2 linked regions of the Cupriavidus necator N-1 genome follow. Each later gene encodes a partner of the first gene's protein in a complex. Links are inferred from orthologs where the notes say so. Each region holds a gene or a part of one and is shown on either strand. Other genes may lie near its edges.

Region 1 (10,677 bases):
GCGCGGGCACGAGGTTGAGCCCGTCGTCGATGCGCGCCGCGGCCCAGCCGAAATACAGCAGCCGCGGCGTGCGGTAGCCCCACATCGCATCGAGCGTATTGGCCAGCCGGAACACGATCACGGCGGGCGCGCCGCCGACCAGGAACCAGAACAGCGCCCCGAAGACCGCGTCGTTGCCGTTTTCCAGTGCCGACTCACAGGCGGCACGGGCCAGTGCTTCAGCATCGGCATCGGTGGTGTCGCGCGAGACGATGCGCGCGGTCAGCGCGCGCGCGGCGGGCAGGTCTGCCGCGGCAAGGGCGGCGGCGATCGGGGCGATATGCTGGCGCAGGCTGCGCGCGCCGAGTGCGGCGTACAGCGCCACCGCATGCAGCGCCAGGGCGGCAACCGGGTGCAGGCTGGCCGCGGCGTCGACCAGCCACCATGCGAGCGCTGCCGGCACCAGCACCAGCACACACCAGCCGGCGAGACCGGCAAGGCGCTGGCGCCAGGGCGCACCGCGCTGCGGCGCGGGGTTGAGCCGCCGCTCAAGTGCGGCAGCGATGCGGCCGAAGCCCACCAGCGGATGCCAGCGGCGCGGCTCGCCCAGCCAGCGGTCCAGCAGAACGCCCGTCAGTGCCGCTGCCACGCATGCCGGCCAGGCCAGCATCAGCATGTGGGATCGGCACCCTTCACCGCAACCGGAATGCCTGCCACCATCAGCCGCACGCAGTCGGCGGCGGCGGCCAGCTTCTGGTTCAGGCGGCCCAGTTCATCGACATAGAAGCGGGTGATGGCGCCCATCGGGATCACGCCGAAGCCGATCTCGTTCGTGACCAGGATCACATGGCCCGGCAGCGTGGGCAGCGCGGAGAGCAGCGCTTCGATTTCTTCGGTGAAGGCATCCGGCGGCGTGATCACGCCATGCTCAGGATACGTGCGGCCGTCGGGGAAGATCAGGTTGTTCATCCACAGCGTCATGCAATCCACCAGGATGCAGCCGTCGTGGCGCGCGTTGGCGTAGAGCGCATCGGCCAGGTGCACCGGTTCTTCCACCAGGCGCCAGTCGGCGGGGCGGCGGGCGCGGTGCAGGGCGATGCGGACCTCGAGCTCCTGGTCGGCGTGCGCCGGGTCCTGGTGCGCGGTCGCGATGTAGGTGACCGGGCCGCCGGTGATGGTGGCATGGTCGGTGGCGAGCTGTTCGGCGTAATGGCTCTTGCCGGAACGCGCGCCGCCCAGCACCAGGGTGAGCTGGCGGTTACCGTGTCCGCCGGCGGCACGCGGCTGGGTGGCGGTGTCGGGGGCGGAGGCGGGTGCGATGGCCGGGGTTTCCATCCGCGTATTGTAGCCGCCGCATCCGGGCATCGCACGGGAGGTGTTGCAGGCACCGGTGCGATAATCCGCCAATGCAGACCGACTCCTCGCAATCCCTGCCGCCGGGTGCCCTGCGCGGCACGCTGATGGTCCAGGGCACGACTTCCGATGCCGGCAAGAGCACCATCGTGGCCGGCCTGTGCCGGGTGCTGGCGCGTGCCGGCACGCACGTGGTGCCATTCAAGCCGCAGAACATGGCGCTGAACAGCGCGGTCACCGCCGACGGCGGCGAGATCGGTCGCGCGCAGGCGCTGCAGGCACAGGCCGCGCGGCTGGCGCCGCATACCGACATGAACCCGGTGCTGCTCAAGCCCAGCAGCGACACCGGTGCGCAGGTGATCATCCACGGCCGCGCGCGGCTGGACTTGGATGCGCGCGCCTACCATGCCTACAAGCCCGAGGCGATGAAGGCCGTGCTGGCTTCGCACACGCGCCTGGCGCAGGCCTATGACGTGGTGCTGGTGGAGGGCGCCGGCAGTCCCGCCGAGATCAACCTGCGCGAGCGCGACATCGCCAACATGGGCTTCGCCGAGCGCGTCGACTGCCCGGTGGTGCTGGTGGCGGACATCGACCGCGGCGGCGTGTTTGCGCACCTGATCGGCACGCTCGACTGCCTGTCCGACAGCGAACGCGCGCGCGTGACCGGCTTCATCATCAACCGCTTCCGCGGCGATATCGGCCTGCTGGAGCCGGGACTGGACTGGCTGGTCGCGCGCACCGGCAAGCCGGTGTTCGGCGTGCTGCCCTACCTGCACGGCCTGCATCTGGATGCCGAGGACGCCATCATCGGCACGCAAGCGGACAAGGCAGGCACGCCGGCGCAGCGCCTGCGCGTGATCGTGCCGGTGCTGCCGCGCATCGCCAACCATACCGATTTCGACGCGCTGCGCGCGCACCCGCAGGTGGACCTGCAGTTTGTCGGGCCCGGCATGCCGATCCCGCCCGCGGACCTGGTGGTGCTGCCCGGCAGCAAGAACGTGCGCGGCGACCTGGACTTCATCCGGGCCAATGGCTGGGACGCGGTGCTGGCCCGGCACCTGCGCTACGGCGGCAAGCTGATCGGGATCTGCGGCGGCATGCAGATGCTGGGGCGGCAGGTGCACGATCCCGATGGCCGCGAAGGCCCGGCCGGCAGCAGCGCGGGGCTGGGCTGGCTGGATTTCGAGACCACGCTGGCGGCAGAGAAGCAACTGCGCCAGGTCGGCGGCCGGCTGGCGCTGGATGAAGCCGATGCGCCGGTGCGCGGCTACGAGATCCATCTTGGCGTCACCACGGGCGCGGGGCTTGAGCAGCCGGCCCTGTGGCTCGACCGCGGCGACGGCACGGTGCGGCCCGACGGCGCACGCTCGGCCGACGGCCAGGTGCTAGCCACCTATGTCCACGGCCTGTTCGACGAGCCCGCCGGCTGCCAGGCGCTGCTGCGCTGGGCGGGGCTGGACGGCGCCCAGGCGGTGGACCTCGATGCACTGCGCGAAGCATCGATCGAGCGGCTTGCCGACACCATGACCGCGCACCTGGACCTGGATGCGATGCTGGCGCCGCTGCGGCGCTGACGCATGCGGCACGGCCGCCTGGCGGGGCCCTGTTAGAATCGCGAATCTTTCGCATTTGCATTCTGCGTGAAAGTGGCTTGTGCGCCATATTCCACGCATGGCCGCGTCCGCTCAACGTACTTCAGCCCCCTCATGGTCACCGGCCGCCTGCGCGTCGTCCTCGTCAAACTGCACCTGTATATCGGCCTGAGCCTTGGCCTGCTGTTCGTCCTGTTGGGGCTGACCGGCATGACCATCGCCTGGCGCGACGAACTGGATGCCTGGCTCAACCCTGACCTGCTGGTGGCGTCCGCGCCGATGACGGAGCCGGTCTCGCCGGCCACGGTCCAGGCAGTGACCGAGCGGCTGGCTGCGCCCCCCTACGGCAAGCCCAACCTGCTGATGCTGCCGGCCCATGCCGACGGCGTCTTTATCGCCTGGTATCCGGTCAAGGGGCCCGACAGCGTGGTGCCGGGCCGCTCACGCCAGGTGATGGTCGATCCGGTCACGCTTGCTGTGAAGGGCGAGCGGGTCTGGGGCGAGGCGGGCCTGTCGCGCCGGCTGCTGCTGCCCACGCTGTTCCACCTGCATCGCTACCTGCTTAGCGGCGACACCGGCAAGACCATCACCGGCGTGGCCGGCATGCTGCTGTTGCTGACCACGCTGGTGGGCGTGGCGGTGTGGTGGCCCAAGATGAAGCTGCGCTCGGTGGTGCAGGCGTTCCGCATCACGCACGGCGGTTCATGGTCGCGCTTCAACTATTCGCTGCATCGCGCGGGCGGCATCCTGGCCGCGCCGGTGCTGGCCATCATTGCCTTTTCCGGCTGGTACCTGAACCTGCCGAAGTGGGTGACACCGATGGTGGCGGGCGTAATGACTGTGACGCCGCCGGTGAAGCACGTCTCGGCACCGGCGCCTGCCGGGGCCCGGCAGCTGGGCGTGGGCGAGATCATGGCGGCGGCGCAGGCCCAATACCCGCAAGCGCAGGTGACCCGCATCAGCTTCCCGCGCAAGCCGGGCGACGCGTTCGAGGTACGGCTGCGCCAGCCCGGCGAGGTGCGCAAGGACACCGGTGCCACGCGGCTGTGGCTCGATGCCTGGAGCGGCAAACCGCTGGGCGTGCGTGATCCGCACGAGGCGCCGGCGGGCGACACGCTGCTGAACTGGCTGTTCCCGCTGCATACCGGCGAGGCCTTCGGGCTGCCGGGGCGCGTCTTCATCACGCTGTTCGGGCTGGCCCCGCTGGCGTTTGCCGTGACCGGCGTGCTGATCTGGTGGAAGCGGCGGCGGGGCCATCAGCGGCATATGGTGAAGGCCGCACAACGCTCCGGCATGCGCCGGGCATGAAAAAAGCAGGCCGGCGGCCTGCTTTTCTTGTCTGGTGCGGCGGCGCCGCTCAGATTTCCAGGTTGTCGATCAACCGGGTCGCGCCCAGCTTGGCGGCCGTCAGGATCACCAGCGGCTCGCCGGCGAGGAATTCCTCGCGCGTCGGCGCCTGCAGGTCGACGCGCTTGCGGATCGACACGTAGTCAGGCTTCCAGCCGCGCCTGGCCAGCGATTCCTTCGCATTCGCCTCGACCGCAAGCAGGTCGGCCGCGGCGCGGTCGCTGCCCAGCACGGTGTCGCGCACGTCATGCAGCGTGCGGTACAGCACCGGCGCCTCGGCGCGCTCGTCGGGGCTCAGATAGCGGTTGCGCGACGACAGCGCCAGGCCGTCTTCGGCACGGATGGTCTCGGCGGGGATGATGTCAATCGGCAGGGCAAACTGCTGCACCATGCGGCGCACGATCATCAGCTGCTGGTAGTCCTTCTTGCCGAACACCGCCACCCGAGGCTGCGCGCACGAGAACAGCTTCATCACCACCGTGCACACGCCCTTGAAGAAGCCGGGGCGGAACTCGCCTTCCAGGATGTCGCCCAGGTCATGCGGCGGCTCGACGCGGTATTCCTGCGGTTCGGGGTACATATCGCGCTCGGACGGCGCGAACAGCACGTAGACGCCTTCCCGCTGCAGCTTCTCGATATCGTCCTGCAGCGTGCGCGGGTACTTGTCGAAATCCTCGTTCGGGCCGAACTGCAGGCGGTTCACGAAGATCGATGCCACCACCGGGTCGCCGTGCTGGCGTGCCAGGCGCATCAGCGACAGGTGGCCTTCGTGCAGGTTGCCCATGGTGGGGACGAAGGCAGCGCGGTTCTGGCCGCGCAGTTGGTCGCGCAGCTCTTGGATGGAGGAAATGACTTTCATCTGCCTTGGTGTGCTGGTCGTGATAGGTGTGACCCGGGCGCCGGTCCATCGAGGGGCGGCACATGGACTACCGGTCTCGGCCTTCTGTCGGGCGTGGGGCCTTCGGGCACTTGCCGTCGGGGCCTGCGCCGTGGGCCGTTGGGCCGGCTGTCGGCGGATTGTAGAACAAGTGGGACGGGGCCGGACCCCGCACCGCGGGTGGGTCAGGTCGGGCTGTACGCCAATCGCACATAAATTGGTGCGAACGGTTCGGCCTGGGTGATCTCCACCAGCGCTTCGCGCGACAGCTCCAGCATGGCGATAAAGTTCACCACCACCACCGGCACGCCCTTGCCGGAGCGCACCGCGTCCTCGAACAGTTCGGAGAATTCCATGAAGCGCGAGTGCTGCAGCCGGCGCAGGATCTGGCTCATGTGCTCGCGCACCGACAGTTCCTCACGCGAGATCTTGTGGTGCTGGTTGAGCTTGGCGCGCTTGAGCACATCGGCCCAGGCGGACTGCAGGTCCACGGTTTCCACTTCGGGGAAGCGCGGCGCCAGGCTCTGCTCGATATAGACCTGCGAGCGCAGGAAGTCGCGGCCCAGCTGCGGCACCGTATCCAGGCGCTGCGCGGCTAGCTTCATCTGCTCGTATTCCAGCAGTCGGCGCACCAGCTCGGCACGCGGGTCCTCGGCCTCATCGTCGCTGTCGGCCTTCTTGACCGGCAGCAGCATGCGCGACTTGATCTCGATCAGCATGGCCGCCATCAGCAGGTATTCGGCGGCCAGCTCAAGGTTGGTCTTGCGGATCTGCTCGATGTAGGACAGGTACTGCCGGGTGACCTGCGACATCGGGATGTCGAGGACATTGAAGTTCTGCTTGCGGATCAGGTACAGCAGCAGGTCCAGCGGGCCCTCGAAGGCTTCCAGGAAGATCTCGAGCGCGTCCGGCGGGATGTACAGGTCCTGCGGCAGCTTGAACAGCGGCTCGCCGTACAGGCGCGCGAAGGCCATCCCGTCGACCATGTCGGCAGGGCCGGCTGCAACGGCCGGGGCCACGGCCGGCAGCTCGACGGGCAGCGGCAGCTTGTCCTGGTCGCCTGCGCTCATGGGCGGCGTGCGCTCGCGGGGGCGGCGGGAATCAGTTGTCCTGCGAGTAGACGTATGGCTTCTGCGCCACGCGCGAAGCTTCGGCGCGGGCGCGCTCTTCCAGGTCGATCGGCGACTTGTCCCACAGCAGGGCACGGCCGTCGCGCTGCTCGGCCTCCAGCGTCGGGCGCTCTTGCTTGAGCTGCTTCAGGAACTGGGTGATTTCGGATTCGTAAATGGCCATGTTCAACCGTGATGCGCCCGCGCGGGCGCCAGATGGGTGCAGTGGGCCACGATTTTACAGTATCGGCCCCCCGGAATGCATCCAGGCCTGGTGCAAGGCGCCGGAAAGTTCCGGGCGTAAGGCCGGGTGTGGTCAAATACCGACTTTGTATGTGTGGACAATCGGCGATGCCGCAAGACACCGCTATTACCGCTAACTCCGCTGGCCGCGCGCGCGTGGCCGTTCGCGTACTGGCCGCGCTGGGCGCGGTGCTGGCGCTGGCGGCCGGCCCGGCCCGCGCCGCCTACGAGGTCGAAGTCGAGGCACCCAAGCCGATTCGCGAAATGCTGGAAGAGCATCTCGACCTGGCACGCTACAAGGACCGCGCCGACCTTTCGCCGGACCAGCTCGACTATATGGTCGAGACCGCCGGCGAGCAGGTGCGGGCGCTCACCTCCACCGAGGGCTACTTCGACCCGACCACCACCACCCGCGTCGAAGGCGAGGGCGACAAGCGCGTGGTCCACGTGATGGTCGACCCCGGCGCGCGCACGCTGATCCGCAATGTCGACGTCCAGGTGACGGGCCCGGCAGCCACGCGCTCGCCCGAACAGGTGGCAGAGATGCAGGCCAAGTGGGGACTGCCGGTGGGTGAGCCGTTCCGGCAGGGCGACTGGGACAAGGCCAAGGAAGACGCGCTGGTCACGCTGCAGAGCCACAACTACTACGGCGCGCGCCTGGCCGCGTCGCAGGCGCGCGTGGAGCCGGACGACCAGCGCGCGGACTTGTCCGCGCATTACGCCAGCGGCCCGGCCTACCTGCTGGGGCCGCTGAAGGTGACCGGCACGCGCCGCTATCCGGAACAGATCATCTACAACGTCAACCCGCTGAGCGAGGGCGAGCCGTACCGCGTGGAGCGGCTGCTGGAGCTGCAGCGCGCGATCCAGAACCAGCCGTACTTCTCCAACGTGCAGGTCGACCTGGAACCGCCGCCGGACGCCGACAAGGCGGCTGACGGCGTGGTGAGCTCGCCAGTGCTGGTGCGCGTGCGCGAATATCCGGCGCACCGGCTCAACAGCGGCGTGGGCTTTACCACCGACACCGGCGCGCAGATCGAAGGCCGCTATTCGTACTACAACCTGTTCAACCGCGCCTGGACCTTCGACTCGCAGGCGCGGCTGGAGCAGAAGCGCTCCTATCTGTTCGCCGAGACCGCGATGCCGCCGGACAGGGGCAACTACCGCAACAGCGTGTACAGCAGCTACGAGCGCACCATCGACATCGAGAACACCGACACCACCAGCCTGCGCGCGGGCCTGAAGCGCTCGCGCTCGCGCGAGAAGTACGACGTGACGACGTCGCTGGATTTCTACTACGACAAGCTGCTGCCGGAGGGCCAGGCCGCCCAGATCAGCAAGGCGCTGGTGCCGGCCTTTGCGTGGACGCGGCGCGACGTCGACAATCCTGTGTTCCCGCGCCGCGGCAACGTGATCAGCACCCAGGTCGGGGTGGCCGCCAAGGGTTTCCTCAGCGATGCCACCTTCCTGCGGCTGTACGGCCGTATCCGCCAGTACATACCGGTGGGCAAGCGCGACCTGGTGGTGGCACGGCTGGAACTCGGTGCCGACCTGACCGGCGACAGCTCCAGCCAGATCCCGGCCACGCTGCGCTTTCGCGCCGGCGGCACCGATTCGATCCGCGGCTACAGCTACCAGTCGATCGGCACGCCCAGCGGCTCCAGCATCTTGCCGGCCAAGTACCTGGGCACCGGCAGCCTGGAGTACCAGTACTGGTTCAAGCCGGACTGGGGCGTGGCGGTGTTCTGGGATCTCGGCACTGCCGCCGACAACCTGCGCGGCGTGACCATCTACAACGGCGTGGGCGTCGGCGTGCGCTGGCGCACGCCGGTGGGCCCGCTGCAGCTGGACCTGGGCTACGGCATCCAGGCGCAGCAGTTCCGGCCGCATATCTCGCTGGGGGTGGCGTTCTGATGCGGCACCCTTGTCTTTCCCGCCTGACCCGGATGCTGGCATGAGCGCTCACGATCTGCCTTCGGTGCCCGGCGGCGATTCGGCCCGGACGCCGACCCCGCCCGCGCCGCGCAAGCGGCGGCGGCTGTGGCGCGTGCTGGCTTGGCTGGCCGGCATCCTGCTGCTGCTGATGGTGGCGCTGGTGGCGGCGGGCGTGGCGGCGCTGCACACCGAGACCGGCACCCGCCACCTGTGGACGCTGGCCACGCGGCTGTCGGCCGGCATGCTCAGCGGCCGGCTGGAAGGCGGCACCGTGACGCACGGCCTGCGCCTGCGCGACGTGGTGTTCGCCAGCGGCCAGACGCGCGTGGCGGTGGACCGCGTGGATGGCAACTGGGCGCTCAACTGGCAGGCGCGGCGCCTGCACGTGCAGTGGCTGCGCATCGGCAAGGCCGAAGTGAAGCTCGGACCGTCCGAGCCGAGCACCGAGCCGATGCAGAAGCCCACGTCGCTCGAACTGCCGCTGGCCATCGATGTCGATTCCCTGACGCTTGAGCGGCTGTCGCTGCTGCAAGGCACGGCGCCCACGGCCGAGCCGATGGTGTTCAGCAACCTGGCCGGCGCGCTGCACAGCGACGGCCAGCGCCACCGCGTCAGCGTGGACAAGCTGGAAACACCATACGGCAAGCTGGCGGCCAACGCCCAGCTGGGCGCACGCGCCCCGTTCGCGCTCAGCGCCGAAGCCTTGCTGGAAAGCAGCTGGCAGGATGAGGCCTTTGCCGTCAATGCCACCGCCAAGGGCAACCTGGACGCGCTGCGTGCCGAGCTGCAGGCCAGCGGCGACCGCATCCACCTGCGCGCAGGCGCCGACCTGACGCCGTTCGGCAAGGTGCCGTTCACGCACCTGCTGGTCGATGGCGATCGCATCAACCCGCGCCTGTTCAGCCCGTCGGCGCCACAGGCCAACCTGACCGTGCATGCCGAGCTGCGGCCGGTGGGCGGCGTGGCGGCGGGTGCCGGCGCGCAGGCAGCCAGTGCCGTGGCGGCATCGGCTCCCCCGGCGGCATCGGGGGTCTCCGCATCCGCTCCTGCGGCGGCGCCGGCGCCCGCACCGCTGGCGGTCGCCGGCGACATCGCGATCCACAACCTGGAAGCCGGTCCGCTGGACAAGGAGCGGCTGCCGGTCCAGTCGGTGCGCGCCCACGTCGAGCTGAGCGAGATGGCACAGGCCGTCTCGGACCTGCGCGTGGCGCTGGCCGGCAAGGCCGAGATTGCCGGCGGCGGTTCGCTGCGCGGCGGCCGTGGCGGTTTCGACCTGGATGTGCGCAGGCTGGACCCGGCCGCGCTGCATGGCTCGCTGACCAGCGCCAGCCTGTCCGGCCCGGTGGTGGTGCGGATGGAGCCGGGCCGACAAAGCGTGGCGCTGGACTTGTCGGGCGGGCCGCTCAAGCTTTTCGCCGATGCCAGCATCGATGCCGAGGCGGTCACGCTGGCCACGCTGCGCGCCGCGGTGGGGCCGGGTTTGCTGACCGCGGAAGGCAAGCTCGGCCTGAAAGACAAGCAGCCGTTCAGCTTCAAGGGCAAGCTGGCCTCGTTCGATCCCTCGCGCCTGGCCAAGGTTGCCGCCGGCCGGATCAACGCGGATTTCACCGCGACCGGCGAGATCGCGCCCGAGCTTGGCGTGGCGCTGGATTTTGCCGTGCATGAGAGCGAATACGCGGGCCTGCCGATGACCGGCGGCGGCAAGGTGCGCCTCGCAGGCGAGCGGCTCTTGCCAAGCGAGGCCTCGCTGAGCATGGCCGGCAACCAGGCCAACCTGCGCGGCAGCTTCGGCGCGCGCGGCGATGCGCTCAAGCTAGCGGTCGATGCGCCGCAGCTGGAGCGGCTCAAGTTTGGCGTGGCCGGCAAGCTCAAGCTCGACGCCACCATCACCGGCACGCTGAAGAAACCTGAAGTGGTGGCCGACTACAACGCGCAGGCGCTGGAAGTGGGTCCGCACAAGGTGGCCAGCGCCAGCGGCCGCGCCGAGGTGCGCGGCGGGCTGGACGGTCCGCTCTCGGTGCAGCTGGCCGCGCGCGACTACCGCGGCCCACAGGCCAGCCTGAGCACGCTCGATGCCACGCTCAACGGCACCCAGGCCAACCATACATTCGACGTCAAGGCGACCGGCAGCCTGAACAAGCGGCCATTGCAGCTGGCGCTGGCGGGGCAGGGCGCGTGGAAGGGCAAGGAGGGCTGGAACGGCACCATCCGCACGCTGGAAGAGCGCAGCACCGTCAACCTGCGC
Region 2 (11,860 bases), 960 kb from region 1 along the record:
CCTTCGATATCCATGGCGCGCCGCTGCGCGAAATGCAGCAGCGCCTGCTTGCGCTGCGCTGCGCAGATCAGGCCGCCGGTGCAGCGCGCGATGGCTTCGTCCTCGAGCTTCTCGATATGCGAGCCGCACACCGGACAGGCGGTCGGCATCACGAAGGCGCGCGCGTCAGCCGGGCGGCGCTCGGTCACCACGCCGACCACTTCCGGGATCACGTCGCCGGCGCGGCGCACGATCACGGTGTCGCCGATATGCACGTCCTTGCGGCGGATCTCGTCCTCGTTGTGCAGCGTGGCGTTGGTCACCGTGACTCCGCCGACAAACACCGGCTTGAGCCGCGCCACCGGCGTGATTGCGCCGGTGCGGCCGACCTGCACTTCGATGTCCTCGACGATGGTGGTCATCTCCTGCGCCGGGAACTTGTGCGCCAGCGCAAAGCGCGGCGCGCGCGAGACAAAGCCCAGGCGCTCCTGCTCGGCCAGTGCGTTGACCTTGTAGACCACACCGTCGATGTCATACGGCAGCACGTCGCGGCGCTGGCCGATATCGCGGTAGAAATCCAGCAGGCCCTGCGCGCCCTTCACCACCGCGCGGTCCTTGCACACCGGCAGGCCCAGCGCGGCAAAGCCGTCGAGCATCACGCTGTGGGTGGGCGGACGGTCCACGCCCTGCAGCTCGCCCAGGCCGTAGGCGAAGAACGACAGCGGCCGCTTGGCGGTGATGCGCGGATCGAGCTGGCGCAGGCTGCCCGCGGCGGCGTTGCGCGGGTTGACGAAGGTCTTCTCGCCGGCCTCGGCCTGGCGTTCGTTGAGCTTGTCGAAGTCGCCGCGGTACATGAAGACTTCGCCCCGCACTTCAAGCACGGCGGGAGCCTGGCCGCGCAGCTTCAGCGGAATCGCCTTTATGGTGCGCACGTTGACCGTGACATCTTCGCCGGTCTCTCCGTCGCCGCGGGTGGCGGCCTGCACCAGGCGGCCGTCCTCATAGCGCAGCGACATGGCCAGGCCGTCGAACTTCAGCTCGCAGGCGTACTCGACCGCGTCGGCCGCGCTGAACAGGTCCTGCTCGCCGGCGGCGGGCGCGGTGCGGCCCAGGCCCTGCGCGCAGCGGCGGTCGAAGTTCAGCACGTCGTCGTCGGCGAAGCCGTTGTTGAGCGACAGCATCGGCACGCGGTGGCGCACCGAGTCGAAGGCCGACAGCGGCTCGCCGCCCACGCGCTGGGTGGGCGAGTCCGGCGTCTGCAGTTCGGGATGCTCAAGCTCCAGCGCCTGCAACTCGCTGAACAGCGCGTCGTACTCGGCGTCGGGAATGGTCGGCGCGTCCAGCACGTAGTACTGGTAGTTGTGGCGATCCAGCTCGTCGCGCAGCCAGGCCACGCGCTTGGCGGCAGCTTCGGCCGGCAAGGGGCCGGCGGGCGCGGAGGCATCTGCCTGCGCGCCGCGGTGTGTTGCGGTCATGGCAGGCTCCGGCTAGATGCTGAACAGGCGCTGCGCCACCAACGAACCGGCCGGCATGCCGCGCGCTTCCAGCTTGTTGTACAGCGTTTCAAGCTGGCTGAAGATCGCGACGAACGAGGCCTCGGTCAGCGGCCGCATATTGTCGTCGACCAGTTGCGCGCCCATGCGCTGGGCCAGCGTGTGGCCGTACTCGCACACGGTCTTGAACGGCTTGGCGGCCTGGTCGGCCACCGGCACGTCGAGCAGCAGCGTGATCTGGCGGCCGGCCTTGACGGTCAGGTCGTCGCGCAGGAAGTTGGTGTCGCCGAACTGCAGCGTGAACAGCGGACGCTGCACGCCTTCGGCGTTGGCCTGGTAGCGGATAAAGCGGGTGCCGTCGCGCGACAGCACCAGCCCGTCCTGCGTGGCCACGTTCTGCACGTACGCCGCCGACCACGGCGCGCCATCCGAAATCACGTTGACGCCCAGCTGCACGTCGCAGCCGGCGGCAAAGCCATCCAGCTCGCGCGCATTGGCGACGGTCTCGCTCATGTCCGGCAGGTCGGCCGAGGCATCGAGCGACTCGGCCAGCGACTCTACCGCGGTGATGAATTCCGAGAACTCCAGCGCGTTGAGCGGGCCGCCGCGGTTGGCCAGCTGCACGCCGACCTGCAGGTCTTCGTACTGGTGGCCGGCGGTGACCGGCTCCCATGCATTGGCTTCGGTGCGCAGGCCCTCGATATGGACCTGCTTGGTGCCGGCGCGGCGCAGCCGGCCGGTCAGGGGCAGGATGCGGTCACCGGAGGCCTTGCGCTCCAGGTGCAGGGGCACGATGCAGTCGATCAGCGGATCGATCAGGGCCGGCGTGGGCTGGCCATCGGGCACGGCGGCAAGCGGAGCCGGAGCCGGAGCCGGAGCCGGAGCCGGAGCCGGCGCGGGTACCGGGGCCGGAGTGGCCTCGGCTTCGGCCTCGTCCTCGGTGGTCTCGGCATGCGTCGCGGCGGCCGCGACGGACACTTCCTCGGCGACGACATCGTCGGCGTCCGCGGTGCTTGCTGCGGCCGCAGCCGCCGCAGCCGCGTGGTTGTTGCCCGTCGCCACCGCGGCACCGGCCGTGGCCGGCGCCGGGGAAAGCGTCGGCTCACGCCGCGGTGCCTGCTCGGCAGCGGCTTCGTGCAGGCGCGCGGCGGTTTCCGGCGCGGTGCTCTGGCCGACCACCGGCTCGCGCATCGGCGGCAGGTCGTCTTCGGGGCTGAGCTCGCGCGGGCGGCGCGCCTTGCGGATCTGCCACTGGTTGTAGCCGAACACCAGTACCACGAAAACCAGGCCCGCGACGATCAGTGCGGTCTGCAGGTCCATGTTCAGTTTCATGCTGCCTCCGCCATCGAAACCGCCGCGTCCATATCCACGGCCACGATACGCGAAACGCCCTGCTCCTGCATGGTCACGCCAATGAGTTGATGAGCCATTTCCATGGCAATCTTGTTATGTGAGATGAAAACGAATTGAGTCTTGTCCGACATGCGCGCCACCATATTGGCGTAGCGTTCGGTGTTGGCGTCGTCCAGCGGCGCGTCCACCTCGTCCAGCAGGCAGAACGGTGCCGGGTTGAGCTGGAACATGGCAAACACCAGCGCGATCGCGGTCAGCGCCTTCTCGCCGCCCGACAGCAGGTGGATGGTCGAGTTCTTCTTGCCCGGGGGCTGCGCCATCACCTGCACGCCGGCGTCGAGGATCTCCTCGCCGGTCATGATCAGGCGCGCCTGGCCGCCACCGAACAGCGACGGGAACAGCTCGCCGAAATGATGGTTGACCTGGTCGAAGGTGCCCTGCAACAGCGCGCGGGTTTCCTGGTCGATCTTGGCGATCGCGTCTTCCAGCGTGTTGATGGCGTCGTTCAGGTCGGCCGACTGCGCATCGAGAAAGGTCTTGCGCTCGCGCGCCGCGGCCAGCTCGTCGAGCGCGGCCATGTTGACCGGGCCGAGCGCGTTGATGGCGTTGTTGATGCGCGTGACTTCGCCCTGCAGGTACGACGGCTTCAGGTCGCCGGTCAGCTTGTCGGCCAGCGCGGCCTCGTCCACCTCGGCCGCGGTCAGCTGCTCGCTGAACTGCTCCTGGTTCAGGCGCGCGGCCTGTTCCTTGAGCTGCAACTCGGTAATGCGGTCGCGCAGCGGCTGCAGGCTGCGCTCGGCGGCCAGGCGCTGCTCGTCGTGCTGGCGCAGCTGTGCCGACAGCGCATCGAGTTCGGTGCGCGCGATGGTGAGCTTTTCTTCCTTCTCGGCGCGGCGCTCCAGCGCTTCCTGCAGGCCGGTATGGGCGGTCTGCTCGTTGATGGTCTCAAGCTCGGCGCGGGCGTTTTCCAGGGATTCGGCAATGCGTTCGGCCTGGTCGGCGGCCACCTGGATATTGCGGCGCAGCTCGTCGATGCGGCTCGCCAGGTTGCGCTCGGCAAAGAGGGCTTCCTGCGCGGCGCGCTCGAAGTCGCGCAGCTGGTGGCGCGCGCCCGAGAGCTTGCTGTCCAGCGCCTCGAAGGCCATCTGCTGGTCTTCGTGGGTGGCCTGCATCTCTGCCAGCGCGGCGTCGTGCTGCTCGAAGCTGGCTTCGGATTCGGCGCGGATGGCGCGCTGCTCTTCGATCTGTGCGTGGATCTCGTCCAGTTCCTCGCGGATCTGGCCGCTGCGGGCGGAATAGCGCTCCATCGCCTGAGACAGCTTGAGCACGTCCATCTGCAACGCGTGCACGCGGCGGGTGGCCTGCTCGGCGCGCGCGCGGGCATCGCCCAGCCCCTGGCTGGCCTGGGTGTAGGCCGCTTCGGCACGCACCGCCTGGGTCTTGGCTTCGTCGGACAGCAGCAGCTGCGCGCGCGCCTGCTTCTGCAGGTTTTCGATTTCCTGCTCGCGCGCCAGCATGCCGGCCTGCTCGGAATCGGCGGCGTAGATCTGGATGGCGTTGCGGCCCACCAGGTGGCCCTCGGCCACGACGAACGACGCACCGTCAGGCAGCGTGTTGCGCGCAGCCAGCGCCTGCGCCATGTCGGTGGCGACATAGATATCGGCCAGCCAGTCCTGCATCACGGCGCGGATGCCCGGCTCGGTGATCTGCACCAGCGACATCAGCGGGCGCAGGCCGACAGGCGTTTCCAGCGGGCGGGCGGCGGCCGGCGGCGAGTAAAACGCCAGCTTGGCCGGCGGCGCGTCGGACAGGAAGGCCTTGACCCAGTCCAGGTTCGACACTTCCAGCGCGGCCAGCTTCTCGCGCAGCACGGATTCGAGCGCGTTTTCCCAGCCCGGCTCGATATGGACCTTCTTCCACAGGCGCGGCAGCTCGGCCAGCTCATGCTTGGCCAGCCACGGCTGCACCTTGCCGTCGGTCTGCACGTTCTCCTGCAGCTGGCGCAGCGCCGACAGGCGCGCCTCCAGCGTGGCAATGGCGGAGGCTTCGCTGTGCACGCACGCCTGCGCGGCGCGGCGCGACTCGTCCAGGCGCGGCACGCTCTCTTCCGCGTCGGCCAGCACGGCCTGGGCTTCCTCGACCAGCGCTTCCTGCTCGGCCAGCTCGGCGCGGGCCTGCTCCAGGCGGGTCTCGTCGGGGCGGTCCAGGCCCTTTTCTTCCGCCGACAGGCGTTCGCGGCGCTGTTCCAGTTGCTGCAACATCTGGTCGGCGCTGCGCTGCTGCGCGGCTTCGAGCTTCAGGGCCTGCTCGGCCTGCATGATGCCGGCGCGCTGCTCGTTGAGCAGCTGCTGCGCGTCGCGCCATTGCGCTTCCAGCGTCGGCAGTTCGTCGTTCTTGTGGGCGACAGCTTCCTGCGCCTCGACCGTGCGGCCTTCGGCCACGGCCAGGTTTTCTTCGGCCTGCGCCAGCTCGTCGGTGGCCTGTTCGGCCTTGCCCTGCCACTGCTCGCGCTGCCCGGTCAGCGCGGCGATCTGGGCCTGCACGCGATTGCGCGATTCCACCACGTAGCGGATCTCGGCTTCGAGCTTGCTGACTTCGGCATTGGCCTCATACAGCGCGCCCTGCGCGGCGTGCATGCCATCGGACGCCCCGTAATGCGCGGCGCGCATGGTTTCGAGCTCGGCTTCGACATGGCGCAACTGCGCAGTCTGCGCCTCCAGGTCGATCTGGGCCTGCTCGATAGCGCGCTGGTGGCGTTCCTGCTCTTGCTGGGCCTCGCGCTTGCGCAGCAGCCACAGCAGGTGCTGCTTTTCTTCGCCGTCGGCGTGCAGCGTCTTGAAGCGCTGCGCCACCTCGGCCTGGCTTTCCAGTTTTTCGAGGTTGCTGCCGAGTTCGCGCAGGATGTCTTCGACGCGGGTCAGGTTCTCGCGCGTGTCAGACAGGCGGTTTTCGGTCTCGCGGCGGCGTTCCTTGTACTTGGACACGCCCGCGGCCTCTTCCAGGAAGATGCGCATGTCATCGGGCTTGGCCTCGATGATGCGCGAGATCATGCCCTGCCCGATGATGGCGTAGGCGCGCGGGCCCAGGCCCGTGCCCAGGAAGATGTCCTGGATGTCGCGCCGGCGCACCGGCTGGTTGTTGATGTAGTAGGACGAAGTGCCGTCGCGGGTCAGCACGCGCTTGACCGCGACTTCGGCGTACTGGCTCCACTGGCCGGCAGCGCGGCCCTCGGCATTATCGAACACCAGTTCGACACTCGCCCGGCCAGCCTGCTTGCGCGCGGTGGAGCCGTTGAAGATGACGTCCTGCATGGATTCGCCACGCAGCTCTGACGCACGTGACTCACCAAGCACCCAGCGCACCGCATCGATGATGTTCGATTTGCCGCAGCCGTTGGGACCTACGATGCCGACCAGTTGGCCGGGCACTTGAAAATTGGTGGGATCGACAAATGACTTGAAGCCCGCCAGCTTGATCGAGGATAGTCGCACGGTTTCTCGTGTGGTATCGGCCACTCCGGTATAGGAACCGGGGTCGGCCTGGTATCGGGGCTATTGCACTGTTCAGAAAGCCGGGCTGCGCGGGAGCCGGCGCGGCGTGACGCCAGCACCTCAAAATACCCCTCGGGCCCGAGAATTGGGGCTAATCATACCATCGCAGATGCCTTCGCCGGCCCGTTTGGCAGTCGCCCCGGCGTCATATCCCATTGCCGATTTCCCTTGCTATTCCGCCCCTTACAAGCGATTCCGCATGCACTTTGACAGGCGCCGCAGGCGCTGTCAGCCATCCGTGCCGGCCAACCGTTGGGAAACTTATTAGGGTAAATGCTAGTCTCTGATCTGTCGGCGTGACCTCGGATGCCCTCCGGGCCGCGCACCCATGAACGCCCCTCGCAGCCCTTGGCCAACCAGGAGGACAGAGCATGAGTGAACCGTCAGCGGCCGCCCGGCCGTGGTCTGTCAGCGACATCAACTACCAGGCGATCGACGTGGAACGCGTACGCGGCGACCGCGACCTGTTCTACCTGCTGGTGTCAGCCTCGTTCATCGAGAGCGGGTCCGACACCTATGCCGGCAACCTTGCCACCTATTACGCCCGTGTGCCCGATGCGGCCGACTGGCTTGCCGAGCACTGGGAGGCCGAGGAACTGCAGCACGGGCTGGCGCTGCGGCGCTATGTCGAGCATGTCTGGCCGGAATTCGACTGGGAGCGCGGCTATGCGCGCTTCTTCGACGAGTACAGCAAGACCTGCTCGATCGACCAGTTCGAACCGACCGAGGGCCTGGAAATGGCGGCCCGCTGCGTGGTGGAAACCGGCACCGCCGCCTATTACCGCGCGCTGGAACAGGCCAGCGACGAACCGGTGCTGCGCGACCTGACGCGGCGCATCTCCAACGACGAGGTGCGGCACTACAAGCACTTCTACCAGTACTTCAACCGCTTTGCGGCATCCGAGCGGCTGGGCCGGCTGCGCGTGCTGGGCGCGCTGGCGCGCCGGCTGCTGGAGATCAAGAACGAGGACGCCGCGATCGCGTTGCGCAATGTGTTGCGCATGGAGCGCGGCGTAGAGGCCGTGTCCGAAACCGAGGTGCGCGCGCTCAATGCGCGCGTGTCCGGCGTGATCCGGCGCAACATCCCCATCGAAATGACCGTGAAGATGCTGCTGCGGCCGCTGCACCTGCACCGCGGCGTGGAGCGCGCAGTGCGGGCGCCGCTGGTGGCAGTGGTGTCGCGGGTCATGCTGCACTGACCCGCGCACCGGGCTCAGTTACATGCCACTGCCTCGGCACCTGCTGCGGCCGGCGCCGGCGCGCGGCTGCGGTGCACCAGCCCCGACAAGGCCCCGGCCGCCACGATGCACAGGCCGCCGGCCGCTTCCTTCCAGCTCAGCACCTCGGTCGCCAGCCACCACGCCGATACCGCCGCGATCACGATCTCGAACAGCATCAGCAGCGACACGCGGTTGGCCGGCAGCCGCTGCAGCCCGTATTGCACCACCGAGTTGCTGACCACCAGCACCGCCGCCAGGCCCAGCACCAGCATGCCCACGCTCACCTGCGCGCCCTGGACGATGGTCACCGACGGACCATCCAGCAGCAGCGCGGCCGGCACGCCCACCACCGTGCAGCCCAGGTAGACCACGACCGTGCGCACGCGTGCGTCCATATCCGGGAAGCGCTGGCCGGCGCGGCGCGACAGCACATTGTTGACGGCAAAGCCCATGCCGCCGATCAGGCCCGACCATTCCGCGGCGGAGCCTGGCAGCGGCACGCCGACCTCGGGCGTCCACAGCATCAGCCCGGCGCCGAACAGGGCCAGCGCCACCAGCGACAGCCCTGCCGCCGACAGCCGCTCGCCCAGGAACAGCCGGGCAAACAGCGCGGTCCAGACCGGGGTCAGGTAGAACAGCAGCAGCACACGCATCACATGGCCGTTGACGCTGCCCCAGACGAAGCCGGCGTTGGTCACGCCCGCCGCCAGCCCGATGGCGACAAACAGCCAGTGCGGGCGCAGGCCGGCCAGGTGCCGGCGGAAGGCCAGCAGCGACAGCACCGCCGCGACCGAGCTGACCAGCGCCGCGGCGTGCATGCCGCCCAGGCCCCAGCCCGCCAGCACGCGGTACGGGAACCAGGCGATGCCCCAGACCGAGGCGCCGATCAGGATGGAAAGCGATGCCTTGACCGCATGGCGGTCGGCCGGCGCATGCTGCGCCGCAACAGTATTTGTGCTCATAAAGGGAATCCGTGCGAGGCGAGCCGGGCCGCCGGCCGGTGACAGCAGGCAGCGTCCGGACGGCGCCGGCGGCATCACCAGGGCGTGATGCCCGCCATCCGTGCTCGCGGCCGGCCGCGCGGGCCGGGCCGGCGCACGGAAACCCGCGCCGTTCCTCTATAATGCGTCGTTTTAACCGGCCCCGACTGACACTGTGAATCCGCGCCTCGACCTGCTCCAGCCCTACCCGTTCGAGAAACTGCGGGTGCTCTTTGCGCAGGTAAAGCCTGCCGACAAGCCGGCCATCAGCTTTGGCATCGGTGAACCCAAGCATCCGACGCCTGAGTTCATCAAGCAAGCGCTGGCAGAGTCGCTCGCGGGGCTGGCGAATTATCCCACAACGGCAGGTTCCGATGCACTACGGCAGTGCATCGCCAGCTGGCTGGAACGCCGCTACGGCCTGCCCAAGGTCAACGCCGCCACTGAAGTGCTGCCGGTGACCGGCTCGCGCGAGGCGCTGTTCGCCTTTGCCCAGACCGTGGTCGACGGCACCCGTCCGGGCGCGCTGGTGCTGTGCCCCAACCCGTTCTACCAGATCTACGAAGGCGCGGCGCTGCTGGCCGGCGCCACCCCAGTGTTCGCCAACAGCGACCCGGCGCGCAACTTCGCCCCGGCCTTCGACCGCATTGCCGACGATGTCTGGCAGAAGGTGCAACTGCTGTTCGTGTGCACGCCCGGCAACCCGACTGGTGCGGTGCTGTCGCTGGAAGACTGGAAGCAGCTGTTTGCGCTGTCGGACCGCTACGGCTTTGTGATCGCCTCGGACGAGTGCTACTCCGAGATCTATTTCGACGAAGGCCGCGCCCCGCTGGGAGCGCTGGAAGCCGCGCACAAGCTGGGCCGCGGCCTTGACCGGCTGGTGATGTTCTCAAGCCTGTCCAAGCGCTCCAACGTGCCGGGCCTGCGCTCGGGCTTCGTCGCCGGCGATGCCGCGCTGCTGAAGAAATTCCTGCTATACCGTACCTATCACGGCGGCGCCATGAACCCCGCGGTGCAGAGCGCAAGCATCGCCGCCTGGAACGACGAATCGCATGTGCGCGAGAACCGCGCCGCCTACGTGCGCAAGTTCAGCGAAGTGACGCCGATGCTGGCCGAGGTGCTGGACGTGGCGCTGCCCGATGCCGGCTTCTACCTGTGGGCCGATGTCTCGCGCACCGGCCTCACCGATACCGAATTCGCCGCGCGCCTGCTGGCCGAGCAGAACGTGACCGTGCTGCCCGGCAGCTACCTGGCGCGCGAAGCCGACGGCATCAACCCCGGCGCCAACCGCGTGCGCATGGCCCTGGTGGCCACGCCCGAGGAATGCCTGGAAGGTGCGCGCCGGATCGTGGAATTCTGCCGCGCGCTCGGCTGAGCGCCAACCCATGACCGCGGCGCAGCCTGACCGCTGCGCCTTTATCCGATAACCACTGAAGAAACGCATATGACGCAAGCTCTGCAAGCCCTGATCGACCAGGCCTGGGAAGACCGCACCAGCCTGTCGCCCAAGTCCGCCCCCAACGACATCCGCGAGGCCGTCGCCAATGTCATCAGCCAGCTGGATTCCGGCGCGCTGCGCGTGGCCGAGAAGCAAGGCAAGGACTGGATCGTCAACCAGTGGGTCAAGAAAGCCGTGCTGCTGTCGTTCCGCCTGGAAGACAACGCGCCGATGAGCGCCGGCGGCTTTGCCCAGTTCTACGACAAGGTGCCGACCAAGTTCGCCAACTGGAGCGCCGACGACTTCGCCAAGGCCGGCTTCCGCGTGGTGCCACCTGCCGTGGCCCGCCGCGGTTCGTTCATCGCCAAGAACGCGGTGCTGATGCCGTCGTACGTCAATATCGGCGCCTACGTCGATGAAGGCACCATGGTCGACACCTGGGCCACCGTCGGTTCGTGCGCGCAGATCGGCAAGAACGTCCACCTGTCGGGCGGCGTGGGCATCGGCGGCGTGCTGGAGCCGCTGCAGGCCAACCCGGTCATCATCGAAGACAACTGCTTTATCGGTGCGCGCTCGGAAGTGGTTGAAGGCGTGATCGTCGAAGAGAACTCGGTGATCTCGATGGGCGTGTACCTGGGCCAGTCGACCAAGATCTATGACCGCGAAACCGGCGAGATCCACTATGGCCGCGTGCCGGCGGGCTCGGTGGTGGTGGCGGGCAACCTGCCGTCCAAGGATGGCAAGTACAGCCTGTACTGCGCCGTGATCGTGAAGAAGGTCGACGCGCAGACCCGCGCCAAGACCAGCCTGAACGACCTGCTGCGCGGCGACTGAGCGCGCCTGGCGCAGCCCGCAACGGCTGCGCCGCTCCGGGGCCCGCCCCCCGGGGCAGTATTTCCGTTGTCACCCCGCCTGGCCAGGCTGAACATGCCTTCCCTCCGCAAGCGACTCATGGCCCTGGATCCCACCACCGTCAGTACCGTGCTCTCCCTGCTGCCCACCATTCTCGAGCAGGCCAACAAGACCATCGAGAAACTGAAGAAGAACAAGCGCAAGGATGGAACGCCGGAAGGCGCAGTGGCCGACACGCGTGATCCCGCCGCCCGTATCGCCGAGCTGGAAGCCGCTGCCGTGCAGCAGGCCGAGGCCGTCAAGCTGCTGGCCGAGCAACATGCCATCACCATCGACGCACTGCGCAAGGAAGCCGCCCGGCTGGACCGCCGCCTGCGCCTGATGACCGCGGTGGCCATGGGCGGCGTGGCGCTGGGCCTGGGCGGCCTGGTGATCGCGCTGAACCTGCTGTTCCGCTGAATCCAATCCATCAAGACTAGCCATGACCGTCCTGCTCTACGGCATTCCCAACTGCGATACCGTCAAGAAAGCCCGCACCTGGCTGGATGACAACGGCGTGGCCTACAGCTTCCACGACTTCAAGAAGCAGGGCGTGGATGAAGCCATGCTGCGCGGCTGGCTGAAGCACGTGCCGCTGGCGACGCTGCTCAACCGCAAGGGCACCACCTGGCGCGCGCTGTCGGACGCCGACAAGGCCCGCGCCGAACAGGAAGCCAGCGCGATCGCGCTGATGCAGCAAAGCCCGTCGCTGATCAAGCGCCCGGTGCTGGCCCACGATGGCAAGGTGATGGTCGGTTTCTCCGCCGACCAGTACGCCGGCCAGTTCTGATTTCCATTTCCGTAGTCCGATGACCGCCACCCTCGCCGCCACCCTCGCCCTCACCGAAGACCTGATCCGCCGCCGCTCCGTCACGCCCGCCGACGAAGGCTGCCAGGCCATCCTGGAAACCCGCCTTAAGGCGCTCGGCTTTGACTGCGAAGCGCTCGTCAGCGG

Evidence for each region.
Region 2: the proteins of CNE_RS14170 (region 1) and smc are in contact, whole or in part, in a crystal structure (PDB 3ZGX), measured with the Bacillus subtilis proteins. The link is inferred for Cupriavidus necator N-1 from one-to-one orthologs.

The regions. Positions count from the first base shown.
Region 1 is NC_015726.1:3,020,325-3,031,001, reverse strand. Bases 4,277-7,136 are described here. They hold CNE_RS14170 (segregation and condensation protein A), read right to left. Parts: upstream 6,219-7,136; coding sequence 5,334-6,218; downstream 4,277-5,333. Other genes in these bases: CNE_RS14160 (autotransporter assembly complex protein TamA), read left to right, coding at 6,609-7,136; CNE_RS14165 (DUF3460 family protein), read right to left, coding at 6,250-6,441; panC (pantoate--beta-alanine ligase), read right to left, coding at 4,282-5,130. Also shown: adenosylcobinamide-phosphate synthase CbiB, read right to left, coding at 1-655; cobU (bifunctional adenosylcobinamide kinase/adenosylcobinamide-phosphate guanylyltransferase), read right to left, coding at 649-1,344; CNE_RS14185 (cobyric acid synthase), read left to right, coding at 1,386-2,906; CNE_RS14180 (PepSY-associated TM helix domain-containing protein), read left to right, coding at 3,039-4,232; more of CNE_RS14160, read left to right, coding at 7,137-8,411; CNE_RS14155 (translocation/assembly module TamB domain-containing protein), read left to right, coding at 8,452-10,677. UniProt on the Bacillus subtilis protein: Participates in chromosomal partition during cell division. May act via the formation of a condensin-like complex containing Smc and ScpB that pull DNA away from mid-cell into both cell halves.
Region 2 is NC_015726.1:2,065,350-2,077,209, forward strand. The notes cover bases 2,601-6,643. They hold smc (chromosome segregation protein SMC), read right to left. Parts: upstream 6,317-6,643; coding sequence 2,801-6,316; downstream 2,601-2,800. Other genes in these bases: CNE_RS09720 (cell division protein ZipA C-terminal FtsZ-binding domain-containing protein), read right to left, coding at 2,601-2,804. Outside these bases: NAD-dependent DNA ligase LigA, read right to left, coding at 1-1,454; more of CNE_RS09720, read right to left, coding at 1,467-2,600; CNE_RS09730 (ferritin-like domain-containing protein), read left to right, coding at 6,748-7,575; CNE_RS09735 (DMT family transporter), read right to left, coding at 7,590-8,558; dapC (succinyldiaminopimelate transaminase), read left to right, coding at 8,752-9,951; dapD (2,3,4,5-tetrahydropyridine-2,6-dicarboxylate N-succinyltransferase), read left to right, coding at 10,021-10,848; CNE_RS09750 (hypothetical protein), read left to right, coding at 10,942-11,325; CNE_RS09755 (ArsC family reductase), read left to right, coding at 11,348-11,695; dapE (succinyl-diaminopimelate desuccinylase), read left to right, coding at 11,715-11,860. UniProt on the Bacillus subtilis protein: Required for chromosome condensation and partitioning.